Regions from separate parts of the Variovorax sp. BGA-UO-ETr-C22 genome, predicted to be linked through region 1. Evidence: riboswitches for the same ligand, from Rfam matches in the RefSeq annotation. Region 1 holds a riboswitch; the other holds the start of a gene.

Region 1 (7,485 bases):
GCGCAGGTGCCGGCGCGCGAACGCGCGACGTCGGCGCCTCGGGCAACAGCGCGGGCGGCAGATCTTCCGCCGCCACGGCCTGGCCGCCGCAGCGCATGCCTTCGCGGTCGATGACCGACAGCGCCACCTGCTTGATGCCCATGCTCGTGAGACCGATGCGGTCGGCCGCGGCGCGGCTCAGGTCGATGATGCGGCCCGGCGTGAAGGGCCCGCGGTCGTTGACGCGCACCAGCACCTCGCTGCCGTTGACCAGGCTGCGCACGCACACGCGCGTGTTGAAGGGCAGCGTCTTGTGGGCCGCCGTCATGGCGCCCATGTCGAAGCGCTCGCCGTTGGCGGTCTTGCGCTGGTGGAACTGGATGCCGTACCACGACGCGCCACCACGCTCGAAGATCTCGCGCGGCTCATCGCCGGGCACGCCGTCGTCCAGCGATTCGCCGGTGCCCGACACCGCGAGGTCGTAGCGCACCGACGGCACGGCCGAGCGCGGGGCGGCGCCGGGCGGCACGGCCAGGCCGCGTCCCAGCGGCTGCAGCCGCTTGCCGGACGCCGCCGGCGCGGCGGCGGTGTCCGCGTCTTTCTCCTGCGTGGCAGGCGGCATGGTGCACCCTGCGAGCACGCAGGAGACCGCGACGGCGACCGCGCGCAGCCCTCTCAATCCAGGCGCTCCAGAATCGCCAGCGTGGCCGCCGACTGGTTCATCGTGTAGAAGTGGATCGCGGGTGCGCCGCCCGCTTGCAGGCGCGCGCACAGGTCGGTCACCACGTCCAGGCCGAAGGCCTTGATGGAGGCCGTGTCGTCGCCGAAGCCCTGCAGCCGCAGGCGGATCCAGCGCGGGATCTCGGCGCCGCAGGCGTCCGAGAAACGCATGAGCTGCGTCGAGCTCGTGATAGGCATGATGCCCGGCACGATCGGCGTGTCGAGCCCCAGCTTGCGCGCGTCGTCGACGAAGCGGAAGTAGGCCTCGGGGCTGAAGAAATACTGCGTGATGGCCGAGTCGGCCCCCGCCTTCATCTTGGTGGCGAAGGCTTGCAGGTCGGCTTCGGGCGAGCGCGCCTGCGGATGCACTTCGGGGTAGCAGGCCACCTCGATGTGGAAGTCGCGGCCGGTCTCCTCGCGGATGAAGGCGACGAGGTCGCTCGCGTACTGGAACTCGCCGCCGATGCCGTAGCCGCTGGGCAGGTCGCCGCGCAGCGCCACGAGGCGCTTCACGCCCATGGCCTTCAGCTCGGCCAGCTGCTCGCGCACGGTGGCGCGCGTGGCGCCGATGCACGAGAAGTGGCTGGCGGCGTCCACGCCCTCGGCCAGGATCTCCTGCACCGCACCGAAGGTGCCCTGGTGCGTGGAGCCGCCCGCGCCGTAGGTGACGGAGCAGAACTGCGGCTTGCGCGCATACAGCTGCTGGCGCACGGCGCGCAGCTTGACCGCGCCTTCGGGCGTCTTGGTCGGGAAGAATTCGAAACTCAGCGGAAGGCGCACCTGCGTCTCCTTAGGAACCGTCGCCCGCCTTGGCAGCAGCACGAACGGCGTGAATGAAAAACTCGCGGTTGCCGTCGCCCCCGGCGATCGGGCTGTCGAACCAGCGCAGCACCTTCAGCTCGAGCGCCGCGCAGGCGTCGTGCAGGCGCTTCTCGACCACAGCGTACATCGCCTCGTCGCGCACGATGCCGCCCTTGCCGACCTGGCCGGGCTGCAGCTCGAACTGCGGCTTGACCAGCATCAGCAGCTGGCCGTCGTCGGCCAGGAACTGCACCACAGCCGGCAGCACCAGCGTGAGCGAGATGAACGACAGGTCGCCGACGATGAGGTCGAAGCGCGGCTCGGGCGAGGCTTCGACAACTTCGTCGACCTCGCCAACTTCCGCGTCCTCGTCCTCGCCGTCGTCCACCTGCAGATCGGCCGGCGACAACGCCCGCGCATTGACGCCTTCGATGGCGACCACGCGTTCGTCCTCGCGCATGCGCGCATGCAGTTGCCCGTGGCCCACGTCGACGCCCACCACCTTGGCGGCGCCATGCTGCAGCAGGCAGTCGGTGAAGCCACCGGTCGACTGGCCGACGTCCAGGCAGAGCTTGCCGGTCGGGTCCACGCCGCTGGTCTTCAGCGCGCCTTCGAGCTTGAGGCCGCCGCGCGACACGTAGCGCGCTTCGGCGGCGTCGGCGAGCTCGAGCTCGGCCGACTCGGGCACTTCGTCCTTGTTCTTGGCGACGTTGCGCCACGCGTCGCCCGTGCCCGCGTCACGCCAGCGCATGCCGCCGGCGATGAGCCGGACCGCTTGCGAACGCGACGCGGCCAGGCCGCGCTCCACCAACAGTTGATCGGCGCGCACGCGGATCAATAGCGGTAGGTGTCCGGCTTGTAAGGGCCGTTCTTGTCCACGCCGATGTAGGCGGCTTGCGAGTCGGTCAGCTCGGTGAGCATGGCGCCGACCTTCTTCAGGTGCAGGCGCGCGACCTTCTCGTCCAGGTGCTTGGGCAGCACGTAGACCTTGCCGGCCTGGTACGCATCGGGCTTGGTGAACAGCTCGATCTGCGCGATGGTCTGGTTCGCGAACGACGACGACATCACGAAGCTCGGGTGGCCCGTGCCGCAGCCCAGGTTCACGAGGCGGCCCTTGGCCAGCAGGATGATCTTCTTGCCGTCCGGGAAGGTGATGTGGTCCACCTGCGGCTTGATCTCTTCCCACTCGTACTTCTCGATCGACGCGACGTCGATCTCGTTGTCGAAGTGGCCGATGTTGCAGACGATGGCCTGGTCCTTCATGGCGGCCATGTGCTCGTGGCGGATCACGTCGCGGTTGCCGGTGGTGGTCACGAAGATGTCGGCCTTGTCGGCGGCGTACTCCATGGTCACGACCTTGTAGCCTTCCATGGCGGCCTGCAGGGCGTTGATCGGGTCGATTTCGGTGACCCACACCTGCGCCGACAGCGCGCGCAGCGCCTGGGCCGAGCCCTTGCCCACGTCGCCGTAGCCGGCCACGCAGGCCACCTTGCCGGCGATCATCACGTCGGTCGCGCGCTTGATGCCGTCCACCAGCGATTCGCGGCAGCCGTACAGGTTGTCGAACTTGCTCTTGGTGACCGAGTCGTTCACGTTGATGGCGCGGAACAGCAGCGTGCCCTTGGCGCTCATCTCGTTCAGGCGGTGCACGCCGGTGGTGGTCTCTTCGGTCACGCCGATGATCTCGGCCGACTTGCGGGTGTACCAGGTGTCGTCCACGGCCAGCTTGGCCTTGATGGCGGCGTAAAGAATGCGCTCTTCTTCGCTGGTCGGGTTGGCGAGCACGCCCAGGTCTTTTTCGGCGCGCTGGCCCAGGTGCATGAGCAGCGTGGCGTCGCCGCCGTCGTCCAGGATCATGTTCGGGCCTTCGCCCTTCGAGCCCTTGGGGCCGAAGTCGAAGATGGCGTGGGTGTAGTCCCAGTAGTCCTTCAGCGACTCGCCCTTGATGGCGAACACTGGCGTGCCGGCGGCGGCGATGGCGGCGGCGGCGTGGTCCTGCGTCGAGAAGATGTTGCACGAGGCCCAGCGCACTTCGGCGCCCAGGGCTTGCAGCGTCTCGATGAGCACGGCCGTCTGGATGGTCATGTGCAGCGAGCCCGTGATGCGCGCGCCCTTCAGGGCCTGGCCCTTCGAGAACTCTTCACGGATGGCCATCAGGCCGGGCATCTCGGTTTCGGCGATCTTGATTTCCTTGCGGCCCCAGGCGGCAAGGGACAGGTCGGCAATCGCCTGGTCGGCGGTCGAGACGGGGGTGGGCTTGAGTACAGCGCTCATATGAACTCCAAAACTGGTTTGAAAGATGCCACTGCGTACGGGGAAGAAAGACTCACCGCGAGAACAGCGGGTGAGCGTGGTTGCGATGTGGTCCGAGCCTCACGCCTGACGGCGCTGCAACGCTCCTCGGAGCGCCGGATTGTAGTCGCGGCCGCCCGGCCCGCCAATCGACCGGGGCATCCCACATCACGGAAAGCGCCGCCCCCCGCGAGGCCGGGCCGGGCGGCGCGGGCCACCCCGGGAAACTCCGCAGGCAAATCCGCGCTTGGAGCGCCCTGAGCCGCGCCGGCCCGGCGTATCGTGGCGGCGGGCCCCGGCCGCCCGGCCGCTGCCTGCATCCACCCGTTCGATTGTTTTCATCACCCGACACAGGAGATTCCGCACCATGGCCACTGCCAAGAAAGCCGCCGCGAAAAAAACCACCGCCAGCAGCGCCGGCGCGAAGCAGGCGGCGCCGTCCGCCGCGGACATGCTCGATCCGATGAAGAACCTCAAGGGCATGGCCGAGCGCCTGCAGAACCTGAACCTCACCGGCGGCGCCGGCAAGCTGCTCGACAGCGGCCGCAAGGACCTGCAGGCGCTGATGCAGGCCAACGAGAAGTCCTACCAGGGCCTGCAGACCGTGGTGCAGCGACAGACCGAGATGATCAAGACGGCCATCGCCGAATGGCAGACCGCCGCCAAGGCGATGCCGGGCAAGGACCCGAAGGAAAACCTCGCCAAGCTCGACGAGCTGGGCCGCCAGTCGTTCCAGCGCGCCGTCGACGACATCAAGGAGCTGGCCACCCTGGCCGCCAAGTCGCAGGCCGACGCCTTCGACGTGGTGCGCCAGCGCATCCAGGCCAACGTGGACGAGGTCACGAAGCTGCTGCAGCGCAAGTAACAAGAAGCAAAGAAAGGCCCGCATGACCGCCGTCGCGCCCCGCACCGAACGGCGCACCCGCGCCAACGGCATCGAACTGGCCTGGGACAGCTTCGGCGACCCCGAGGCGCCGCCGCTGTTGCTGGTCATGGGCCTCGGCGCCCAGATGGTCGCCTGGGACGACGCGTTCTGCGCCGCCCTGGCGCAGGCCGGCGGCCACCACGTGATCCGCTTCGACAACCGCGACATCGGCCACTCCACCCACCTGCCGCACGCCGGCGTGCCCGACATCCAGGCGCTGATGCTGCAGGCCATGGCCGGGCGCCCGCTGCAGGTGCCCTACACGCTGCGCGACATGGCCGACGACTGCGCCGGCCTGCTCGACGCGCTGGGCATCGCGCGCGCCCACGTCGTGGGCGCGTCGATGGGCGGCGCCATCGGGCAGGAGATGGCCATCCACCATCCGGGCCGAATGCGCTCGCTCACCAGCATCATGTCGAGCACCGGCGACCCGGCCCTGCCGCCGCCCACGCCCGAGGCGCTGGCGGTGCTGTTCGCGCCCGCGCCGACGAGCTTCGAGGCCTACCTGCCGCACCACGCCAAGCTGTGGCGCGTGCTGCGCGGGCCCGACGCCTTTCCGCTCGACGAGGCGCGCGACGCCGAGCGCGCGCAGCTGGCCTTCCTGCGCGGCCTCAACCCGGGCGGCGTGGCGCGGCAGCTGGCGGCCGTGTTCGCATCGGGCAACCGCAAGCCGGCATTGCGCGCGGTGCAGGTGCCCACGCTGGTGATCCACGGCGACGTCGATCCGCTGGTGCCCGTAGCCTGCGGCATCGACGTGGCCGAGGCCATTCCCGGCGCGACGCTGCTGCGCATTCCGCGCATGGGCCACGCGCTGCCGATCGCGATGTGGCCGCAGATCATCGAGGCCATCGCCGCGCACACCGCACGGGCGGCGCGGCGCGACGATCACTGAAAAGAAAAAAGAGACACGACAACGAACCCAGACGGAGGTGTTTTTCATGAGCCAGTTTCCGTCCCTCGATCCCATGGCCCTGTGGCGCGAGCTCACGGCCCAGTGGGAAAAAAGCACCAACGAATTCGCCAACGAAGCCATGGCCTCGGACCCGTTCCGCCAGGGCATGCACGGCGGCATGAACGCCTCGCTCACCGCGCAGAAGGCGGTGGGCGACCTGATGGCGCGCTACCTCACGCTGCTGAACCTGCCGACACGCGGCGACCTGCAGGCGCTGGGCGAGCAGCTGCACCGCATCGACGACCACCTGGCGGGCATCCGCCGCGCGCTGGAAGGCGGGGCAGGACCCGCCACACGGACCGCCGACGCAGCCACCGCCCCGCCCCGACCACGCCGCACCAAGCAGCCGCCCACGGCGGCGGCAGCGCCCGCACCGGCCGCCAAGACCGCCGCCCCCAGGAAACGCCCCGCCGGAAAGCGCCGCCCATGAGCGCGCCGCCCGACACCTTCCAGCTGCCCGGCATCCGCGGCGAGATCGAGCGCACGATCCAGCGCAACATCAAGGGGCTGGACTTCCTGACCTCGACCGCGCCCGCTGTCGGCCTCACGCCCAAGGACGAGATCTACCGGCGCGGCACGCTGAGCCTGTACCACTACCGCCCGATGGTCGACGAGATCTACCGCGTGCCGGTGCTCATGGTGATGGCCACCACCAACCGCGCCTACATCTTCGACCTCGCGCCGGGCCAGAGCATGGTCGAGTACCTGCTGCTCAAGGGCTACGACGTCTACGTGATGGACTGGAACGCGCCGCGCCCCGACGAGAAGCGCCTGCGCATCGAGGACTACGTGCTCGACTTCATTCCCGATTCGATCCGCCGCGTGCAGGAAGACTCGGGCGAGGACGACGTAACCATCGCCGGCTACTGCATGGGCGGCGTGCTCTCCACGCTGTACGCGGCGCTGCACCCGGGCGGGCCGATGAAGAACCTCGCGCTCTTCACCACGCCGATCGACTTCAGCCGCATGAAGCTCTTTCATGCGTGGTCCGACCGGCGTTATTTCGACGTCGACCGCCTGATCGACACCGTGGGCAACGTGCCGCCCGAGATGCTGTTCGCCTCCTTCGACATGCTGCGCCCCGCCGGGCGCGGCGCCGGGCTGGTGCAGCTGTGGGACAACATGGCCAACGACGAGTTCGTCAAGTCGTACCGCATGTTCGACCGCTGGGGCGCCGAGATGCTGCCGCTGGCCGGCGAGTACTTCCGCCAGACCGTGAAGGAGCTCATGTGGGACAACAAGCTGCACAAGGGCGAGCTGGTGCTCGGCGGGCGCCCCGTGCTGCTGAAGAACATCACCGTGCCGGTGCTGCACGCGCTGGCGCAGCACGACCACATCGTGCCCTACGAGGCGGGGCAGCCGCTGATCGCCGGCATCGGCTCCACCGACAAGGAAGAGGTGGTGCTCAAGGGCGGCCACGTGAGCCTGGCGGCCGGCACCAACGCCGTGCGGCGGCTGTGGCCCAAGCTCGACGAGTGGCTGGGCGTGCGCTCCACCTGACGAACACAACCCTCCTCCTACGCTCATGACCGCATCTTCTTCCCGCACCTACCCGCGCACCGTCGCCCACGCGGACGGCGACATCGCCCTGCGCCTGATGACCGGCGCCGACGCCCCCGCCGTGCTGGCCTTCGCGCAGGCGCTGCCGGCGCACGACCTGCTCTTTCTGCCGCGCGACATCACCGAGCCCAAGGTGATGGCCGCCTGGGTCCGCGCCATCGAGCGCGGCGACATCGACAGCGTGCTCGCCGTGCGCGGCGGCGCCGTGCTGGGCTGCGCCGCCGTCATCCGCGACCCGCATTCGTGGTCGGGCCAC
Region 2 (7,485 bases), on a different contig from region 1:
GTGAGCAGGGCGTCGGGGGCCGCCGCAGCTTGCGGCACCGGCGGGGGCGCGCCGGGCACCGCGACCGCCGCCGTGGCGCGGGGCGCGGCGGCCTGCGGCGCATCGACCGCCCCGGGGCCGAGCGCCAGCCAGCCGGTCCCCGCGGCCACCAGCGCGACGGCGCCGATGGTCAAGGCCACACCGCGCATGCGCAGCGTCCTCAGAGCCCCGCGCTCTTGAGTCGCGCGGCCTGCTCCCTGAACAGCTCCGGCGGCTTCTTCTCGTAGTACGGGAACTGGCTGCCGTAGGTGTTGCCGAAGGCCTGGTTCACCTCGTCCAGGTGGTTCTGGCGGTAGTCGCCCAGGTGGGTGCCCAGTCGCGTGGTGCAGACCGCGAGCAGGCCGTCGTTGGCCTCGCCGAAGAAGAACAGGCTGCCCAGCGTCGACAGCGCCGTGTCGCTCGGGTCGAACAGGTTGAAGCTGGTCGACACGCCCGACCAGGAGTAGTAGCGCACGCCGTTGGCCACGGCCGCACCGCTCTTCACGTCGCACGACGAGCCCGGCGCGGGGCGCCCCTGCGGGAACTTGGCGTCGAAGGCCGCGCCGCCCGCCGTGGTCAGCGAGGCCAGCGCGTTCAGCGGCACCTCGGGCAGCTGGCTCGGGTCCTTGCCCGAGAGAAAACCGATCAGCCCCGTCAGCAGGCCGACGGCCTTCACCACCAGGGTCTGGCCGATGCCGCCTTCGGGCAGCTTGGCCAGCAGGTCGGCCACCTTCGAGCCGCCGTTGGCGCCGCCCACCGAGGTGACCGAGGCCACCATGTCCGGCGCCACCGCCGCCACGTAGCGCACCGTGGGCGAGCCCTGCGAATGGCCGATGAGGTTGAACTTGAGCGTGGGGTTCTGCTCCAGCGCGCGGATGGTCTTGAGCTCCTGCAGCAGCTGCTCGCCGCGGATCTCGGAGGTGTTGGTGCCCGACACTTGCGCCACGTACACCTTGGCGCCCGCGGCGGCCAGCCTGCCGGGGATGTCGTAGAAGTAGTCGACGCCCAGCAGGTTGTCGAAGCCCAGCAGGCCGTGGACCAGCACGATCGGGTACTTCGTCTTCGCCGTGTCGGAGGTGACGCGGGCCTCGACGCGCGTGGCGCTGTCGCCGGCGGCGGCACGCGCCGGTGGCGCATGAACCGCGAGGGCCGCGGCGGCCAGGAGGCCGCAGCTCAAGGCCACGGCGCGCATCGGGGTGGCTGCATGCTGCAACCGGACATTCCACTTCCTGGCCATCGGCGAACTCCCTTACGTTTGGTTAAAAACACGAACGTTCGTTCAGAAACGGTGGGCGCATTCTGTTGACACGTGCAGGAATGAAAACTGGGGTTTTCCCAGGGCGCAATCGAATCGACCTAAAATGCGCGACTTCCCAAGGAGCGTTGCAGCGGTTCGCCACAGAGGCGAATCGTCAGGCTTGGGGCGACAACGACGCTCGCCTGTCCGACTCTTCCGCAGGTGAGGCCATGTCCCAGATTCCCGCATCCGTTTCCGCTCCCGTCGCTCCCCCTCCCATGAAGCTGTCCGGCCTCGAGCCGGTCGCCATCGGCGAGGGCACGCTGTTCGTCAACATCGGCGAGCGCACCAACGTCACCGGCTCCAAGGCCTTCGCGCGCATGATCCTCAACGGCCAGTTCGAGGACGCCCTGGCCGTCGCGCGCCAGCAGGTGGAGAACGGCGCGCAGGTGATCGACATCAACATGGACGAGGCCATGCTCGACAGCAAGGCCGCCATGGTGCGTTTCCTGAACCTCATCGCCAGCGAGCCCGACATTGCGCGCGTGCCGGTGATGGTCGACAGCTCCAAGTGGGAGGTCATCGAGGCCGGCCTGCGCTGCATCCAGGGCAAGGGCATCGTCAACTCCATCTCCATGAAGGAGGGCGTCGACAAGTTCAAGCACGAGGCCAAGCTGGTCAAGCGCTACGGCGCCGCCGCCGTGGTCATGGCCTTCGACGAGAAGGGCCAGGCCGACACCTACGCACGCAAGATCGAGATCTGCGAGCGTGCCTACCGCGTGCTGGTCGACGAGGTGGGCTTTCCGCCCGAAGACATCATCTTCGACCCGAACATCTTCGCCATCGCCACCGGCATCGAGGAGCACGACAACTACGCGGTCGACTTCATCAACGCCGTGCGCTGGATCAAGCAGAACCTGCCCGGCGCCAAGGTGTCGGGCGGCGTGAGCAACGTGAGCTTCAGCTTCCGCGGCAACGACCCGGTGCGCGAGGCCATCCACACCGTGTTCCTGTACCACGCGATCCAGGCGGGCATGGACATGGGCATCGTCAACGCCGGCATGGTCGGCGTGTACGACGACCTCGAACCCACGCTGCGCGAGCGCGTGGAAGACGTGGTGCTCAACCGCCGCCCCGACGCGGGCGAGCGCCTGGTCGAGGTGGCCGAGACCGCCAAGAGCGGCGCCAAGGACGACAGCAAGAAGCTCGAATGGCGTGGCACGCCCGAGCACCCGGTGCACGTCAACCAGCGCCTGTCGCATGCGATGGTGCACGGCATCACCGACTTCATCGTCGAAGACACCGAAGAGGCCTACCAGCAGATCCTCGCCAAGGGCGGGCGTCCGCTGCACGTGATCGAAGGCCCGCTCATGGACGGCATGAACATCGTGGGCGACCTGTTCGGCCAGGGCAAGATGTTCCTGCCGCAGGTGGTGAAGTCGGCGCGCGTGATGAAGTCGGCCGTGGCCCACCTCATTCCCTACATCGAGGAAGAGAAGCGCCAGGACGAGGCGGCGGGCCGCGACGTGCGCACCAAGGGCAAGATCATCATCGCCACCGTGAAGGGCGACGTGCACGACATCGGCAAGAACATCGTCACCGTCGTGCTCCAGTGCAACAACTTCGAAGTGGTGAACATGGGCGTGATGGTCCCGTGCCACGAAATCCTGGCGAAGGCGAAGGTCGAGGGCGCGGACATCGTGGGCCTGTCGGGCCTCATCACGCCCAGCCTCGAAGAGATGCAGTACGTAGCCGGCGAGATGCAGAAGGACGACCACTTCCGCATCAAGAAGATCCCGCTGCTCATCGGCGGCGCCACCACCAGCCGCGTGCACACGGCCGTGAAGATCGCGCCGCACTACGAAGGCCCCGTGGTCTACGTGCCCGACGCCTCGCGCAGCGTGAGCGTGGCGCAGTCGCTGCTCTCGGACCAGGCCACCGCGTACATCGACGAGATCAACGCCGACTACGAGAAGGTGCGCACCCAGCACGCCAACAAGAAGCAGGTGCCGATGTGGCCCCTGGCCAAGGCGCGCGCCAACAAGACGCCCGTTGACTTCGCGAACTTCGTGCCCACCGTGCCCAAGTTCATCGGCCGGCGCGTGTTCAAGAACTTCGACCTCACCGAACTGGCCAAGTACATCGACTGGGGCCCGTTCTTCCAGACCTGGGACCTGGCCGGCCCGTTCCCCGCCATCCTGAAGGACGAGATCGTCGGCACCGAGGCCGTGCGCGTGTACGCCGACGGCCAGCGCATGCTCAAGCGCCTCATCGAAGGGCGCTGGCTCAGCGCCAGCGGCGTGGTCGGCTTCTGGCCCGCCAACACCGTGAACGACGACGACATCGAGCTGTACACCGACGAGACGCGCAGCGAAGTCGCGCTCACCTGGTACGGCATGCGCCAGCAGACCGAGAAGCAGATGATCGACGGCGTGATGCGCCCCAGCCGCTGCCTGGCCGACTTCGTCGCCCCCAAGGACAGCGGCGTGAAGGACTACGTCGGCGTGTTCGCCGTCACGGCCGGCTTGGGCGTCGAGAAGAAAGAGAAGTTCTTCATCGACGACCTCGACGACTACTCGGCCATCATGCTCAAGGCCCTGGCCGACCGGCTGGCCGAGGCTTTTGCCGAAGCCATGCACCACCGCGTGCGCACTGACCTGTGGGGCTACGCGCCCCAAGAGGGCCTGAGCAACGACGACATGATTGCCGAGAAGTACCGCGGCATCCGCCCCGCGCCCGGCTACCCGGCCTGCCCCGACCACAGCGTGAAGGGCCCGATGTTCGACCTTCTGAACTGCGCGGACATTGGCATGACCCTGACGGAGAGCCTCGCTATGATGCCCGCCGCCAGCGTGAGCGGCTTCTACCTCGGGCACCCCGATGCGACGTACTTCAACGTCGGCAAGATCGGGCACGACCAGTTGCAGGACCAGGCCGCGCGGCGCCGCACGAGCGAATCGGAGCTCGAGCGCCTGCTGGCGCCGAACCTTTGAACCTGCCGGCCGGTCGGCGCGACCGGAGTGACCGGCCACGGGAGTTGATATTCAGAAGCTGATCTTTGCCGCCGCGCACTACGCCCAGTTCGCGATCTTCGTGATTGTCTGCTGGGGTGCCGGCCGCGCGGTGCTCGCGCGCCTGCGCCCGCCCTCGCGCCGCGACGCCTGGCTCGAAGCGGCCATGTCGGCCGCGCTCGGTGTCGGCCTTTACATCTGTGCCTTCCAGGTGCTGGCCATCTTCGGGCTCTTCCGCCGCGAGGCCACGCTGGGGCTGATCGGCGCGGGCGTCGTGGCCGCCGCGTGGCAGTGGCGCGGCTGGCGTGCCGAGGTGCGTGCGCTGCGCGCGGCCGCGCCCGCCACGCCGCCGTGGACCCGCTTCGAACGCATCGCCGCCATCGCGCTGGCGCTGGTCGCACTGCCCGCGCTGGTGGCGCCGCTCGCGCCGCCGGCCGCCTTCGACGAGCTGATGTACCACCTGCCGTATGCACGCCTCGTGGCGCAGCAGGGCACGCTGGGCATCCACGACTGGCTGCGCTACCCCTGGTTCCCCTACAACTACAACCTGCTGTACGCCGCCGCGCTGCAGGTGGGCGACGACGTGCTGCCGCACTTCCTCAACGCCCTGGCGGGCGCGCTGTCGGTGCTGATGATCTTCCGCCTGGGCATCCTGCACGCCAACCGGCTCACCGCCTGCATCGGTGCGGCCATCTGGCTGGGCATGGGCGACTACGCCAACGCGCTGATCGACATGGGCGTGGCGCTGTTCGTGCTGTCGGCCTTCGTGGCGCTGTGGTGGTGGCGCGAGTCCGAACCGCTGCGCGACGGCACGCGCTGGCTCTGCCTGGCGGCGTTCTGCCTCGGCGTGGCGGCGGGCTCCAAGTACCAGGCGCTGATCTTCCTGCCGCTGGTGGCGCTGTTCGTGGTGCGCCACGAGCGCCGCCTGCTGCAGGCCTGGGCGCCGGCGCTGCTGTGCTTCCTGATCCCGTGCATCTACTGGTACGCGCGCAACGCGATCATGACGGGCGACCCCTTCAACCCGATCGGCGCGCGCGTGTTCGGCTTCACCGAATGGGTGCCGGCCGACTACGTGCAGCAGGTGGCCGACGTGCGCGACCACGCCGAGATGCCCAACGCGCTGATCTGGTCGGTGTTCCTCGCGCCCTTCAGCGTGTGGTGGAAGCGCTCCGCCGCCGTGCGCGCGGCGGGCTGGTTCTGCCTGTACTCGGTGGCCGTGTGGGTCGTGACCTCGCGCTACCCGCGCTACCTCATGGCCTCGTTCCCGCTGCTCGCGGTGACGGCCGCCGTGGGCTGGCAGGTGCTGTTCGGCTGGATCGCGGCCGGCGTGCGCCGCCTGCGCGCAGCGCCCGCTGCGGTCGCACCCGACGGCCCGCGCAGCGGCGCCGGCGTCGGCGACTGGGTCGTGGTGCTGCTGCTGGCCGTGCTGGCCGCCGTGTCGGTGGGGCAGACGGCCACCAAGGTGTCGATGATCTCGCTCACGCCCGAGGCGCGCGAGGCCTTCCTGCGCAAGCACGTGCCCGGCTACGGCGTGATGGACTATGTGCGCCGCAACGTGACCGGCCGCGTCTACCAGATCGCGCTGAACGAGGCGATCTACTACGGTCCCAACCCGATCTGGGGCGACACGCTGGGGCGCTGGCGCTACCGCGACTACCTGCTGATGTCGCCCGGCGACACGGCGCGCAAGCTGGCGGCCGAGGGTTTCACCACCGTCGTCATGTCGCCCGAGATGGTGAAAGTGCTCAGCGTGCGGCCCGGCTTCGACCAGTACTATGGCCTGCTGCACGACCAAGACGGCAGCCGCGCCTACCGACTCCTTCCGACGACCGCCCCATGACGACCGACCACCGACCCGCCCCCGTGTCCGCCATGCCGCGCATTGCCGCCGTCATTCCCTGCTTCAACGAGGCCCTGGCCATCACCCAGGTGATCGAGGGCTTCCGCGCGGCCCTGCCCGGTGCCGAGATCCACGTCTTCGACAACAACTCCACCGACGACACGGCCGCCGTGGCCCGCGCGGCCGGCGCGATCGTCACGCACGTGGCCGCGCGCGGCAAGGGCAACGTGGTGCGGCGCATGTTCGCCGACGTCGAGGCCGACATCTACGTGATGGTCGACGGCGACGCCACCTACGACACCACCGCCGCGCCGCGCCTCATCGCGCGGCTGGTCGAGGGCAACCTCGACATGGTGGTCGGCAGCCGCGTGGACGACGGCCAGGACGCGCTCACCTACCGCGCCGGCCACCGCTTCGGCAACTGGCTGCTCACGGGCACCGTGGCGCAGCTCTTCGGCGGCGGCCTCACCGACATGCTCTCGGGCTACCGCGTGTTCTCGCGCCGCTACGCCAAGTCGTTCCCAGCCCTGTCGCAGGGCTTCGAGATCGAGACCGAGCTGACCGTGCACGCGCTTGAACTGCGCATGCCCTACGCCGAGGAAGCCACCGCCTACAGCACGCGCCCCGAAGGCTCGCACAGCAAGCTCTCGACCTACCGCGACGGCTGGCGCATCCTGAAGACCATCGGCAAGCTGTTCGTCAGCGAGCGGCCGCTGCAGTTCTTCTCGATCGTCGCGGCCGTGCTCGCGATCGCTGCGCTCGCGCTGGCCCTGCCGCTGTTCATGACCTACGCCCACACCGGCCTGGTGCCGCGGCTGCCCACGGCGGTGCTCGCCACCGGCGCGATGCTGGCGGCGCTGCTGTCCTTCGTCTGCGGCGTGGTGATGCACACCGTCACGCTCGGTCGGCAGGAGGCCAAGCGGCTGCGCTACCTGGCGCAGCCCTGCGTGCGCGAGAGCCTGCGCAAGAGCCTGCGCGCGCACTGACGGCGGCGCGATGAAGATCGGGCGCGAGTTCCTCTCGTTCGCCGTGGCCGGCGTGATCGGCTTCGTGGTGGACGTGACGGTGCTCTACCTGCTGGCGCCGCTCTTGGGGTGGTACGGCGCGCGCGTCGTGTCGTTCCTGGCCGCCGCCACCACCACCTGGCTCTACAACCGCCGCTACACCTTCGCGGCGAGCGCGGCCGGCGCCGCCACGGGGCGTTCGGTCTGGCGCGAATACCTGGGCTACCTCACGACCATGCTGGCCGGTGCCGTGCTGAACTACGGCGCCTACGTGCTCACGCTGCACTGGGTGGAAGGCCGATGGGCCGCCGCGCTCGGCGTGGCGCTGGGCAGCATCGCGGGCATGGGCGCCAACTTTCTCTCGGCGCGCTACCT

Evidence for each region. Region 1 has a riboswitch for S-adenosylhomocysteine ahead of ahcY (adenosylhomocysteinase). Riboswitches for the same ligand answer to the same signal wherever they lie in the genome.
Region 2: it holds a riboswitch for S-adenosylhomocysteine, as region 1 does, so the genes downstream of both, metH (methionine synthase) here and ahcY (adenosylhomocysteinase) in region 1, are expected to answer to the same signal.

The regions. Positions count from the first base shown of each region.
Region 1 is NZ_JCAQPA010000010.1:1,311,171-1,318,655, forward strand. It holds gene AC57B8_RS19495 (septal ring lytic transglycosylase RlpA family protein) at 1-601, opposite strand, end outside; gene metF (methylenetetrahydrofolate reductase [NAD(P)H]) at 655-1,479, opposite strand; gene AC57B8_RS19505 (TlyA family RNA methyltransferase) at 1,490-2,329, opposite strand; gene ahcY (adenosylhomocysteinase) at 2,335-3,774, opposite strand; S-adenosyl-L-homocysteine riboswitch at 3,840-3,908, opposite strand; gene phaP (TIGR01841 family phasin) at 4,160-4,657, shown strand; gene AC57B8_RS19520 (alpha/beta fold hydrolase) at 4,680-5,609, shown strand; gene AC57B8_RS19525 (hypothetical protein) at 5,656-6,099, shown strand; gene AC57B8_RS19530 (alpha/beta fold hydrolase) at 6,096-7,169, shown strand; gene AC57B8_RS19535 (GNAT family N-acetyltransferase) at 7,195-7,485, shown strand, end outside.
Region 2 is NZ_JCAQPA010000011.1:113,512-120,996, reverse strand. It holds gene AC57B8_RS20390 (lipase secretion chaperone) at 1-188, opposite strand, end outside; gene AC57B8_RS20385 (esterase/lipase family protein) at 200-1,255, opposite strand; S-adenosyl-L-homocysteine riboswitch at 1,388-1,463, shown strand; gene metH (methionine synthase) at 1,486-4,248, shown strand; gene AC57B8_RS20375 (ArnT family glycosyltransferase) at 4,349-6,106, shown strand; gene AC57B8_RS20370 (glycosyltransferase family 2 protein) at 6,103-7,092, shown strand; gene AC57B8_RS20365 (GtrA family protein) at 7,103-7,485, shown strand, end outside.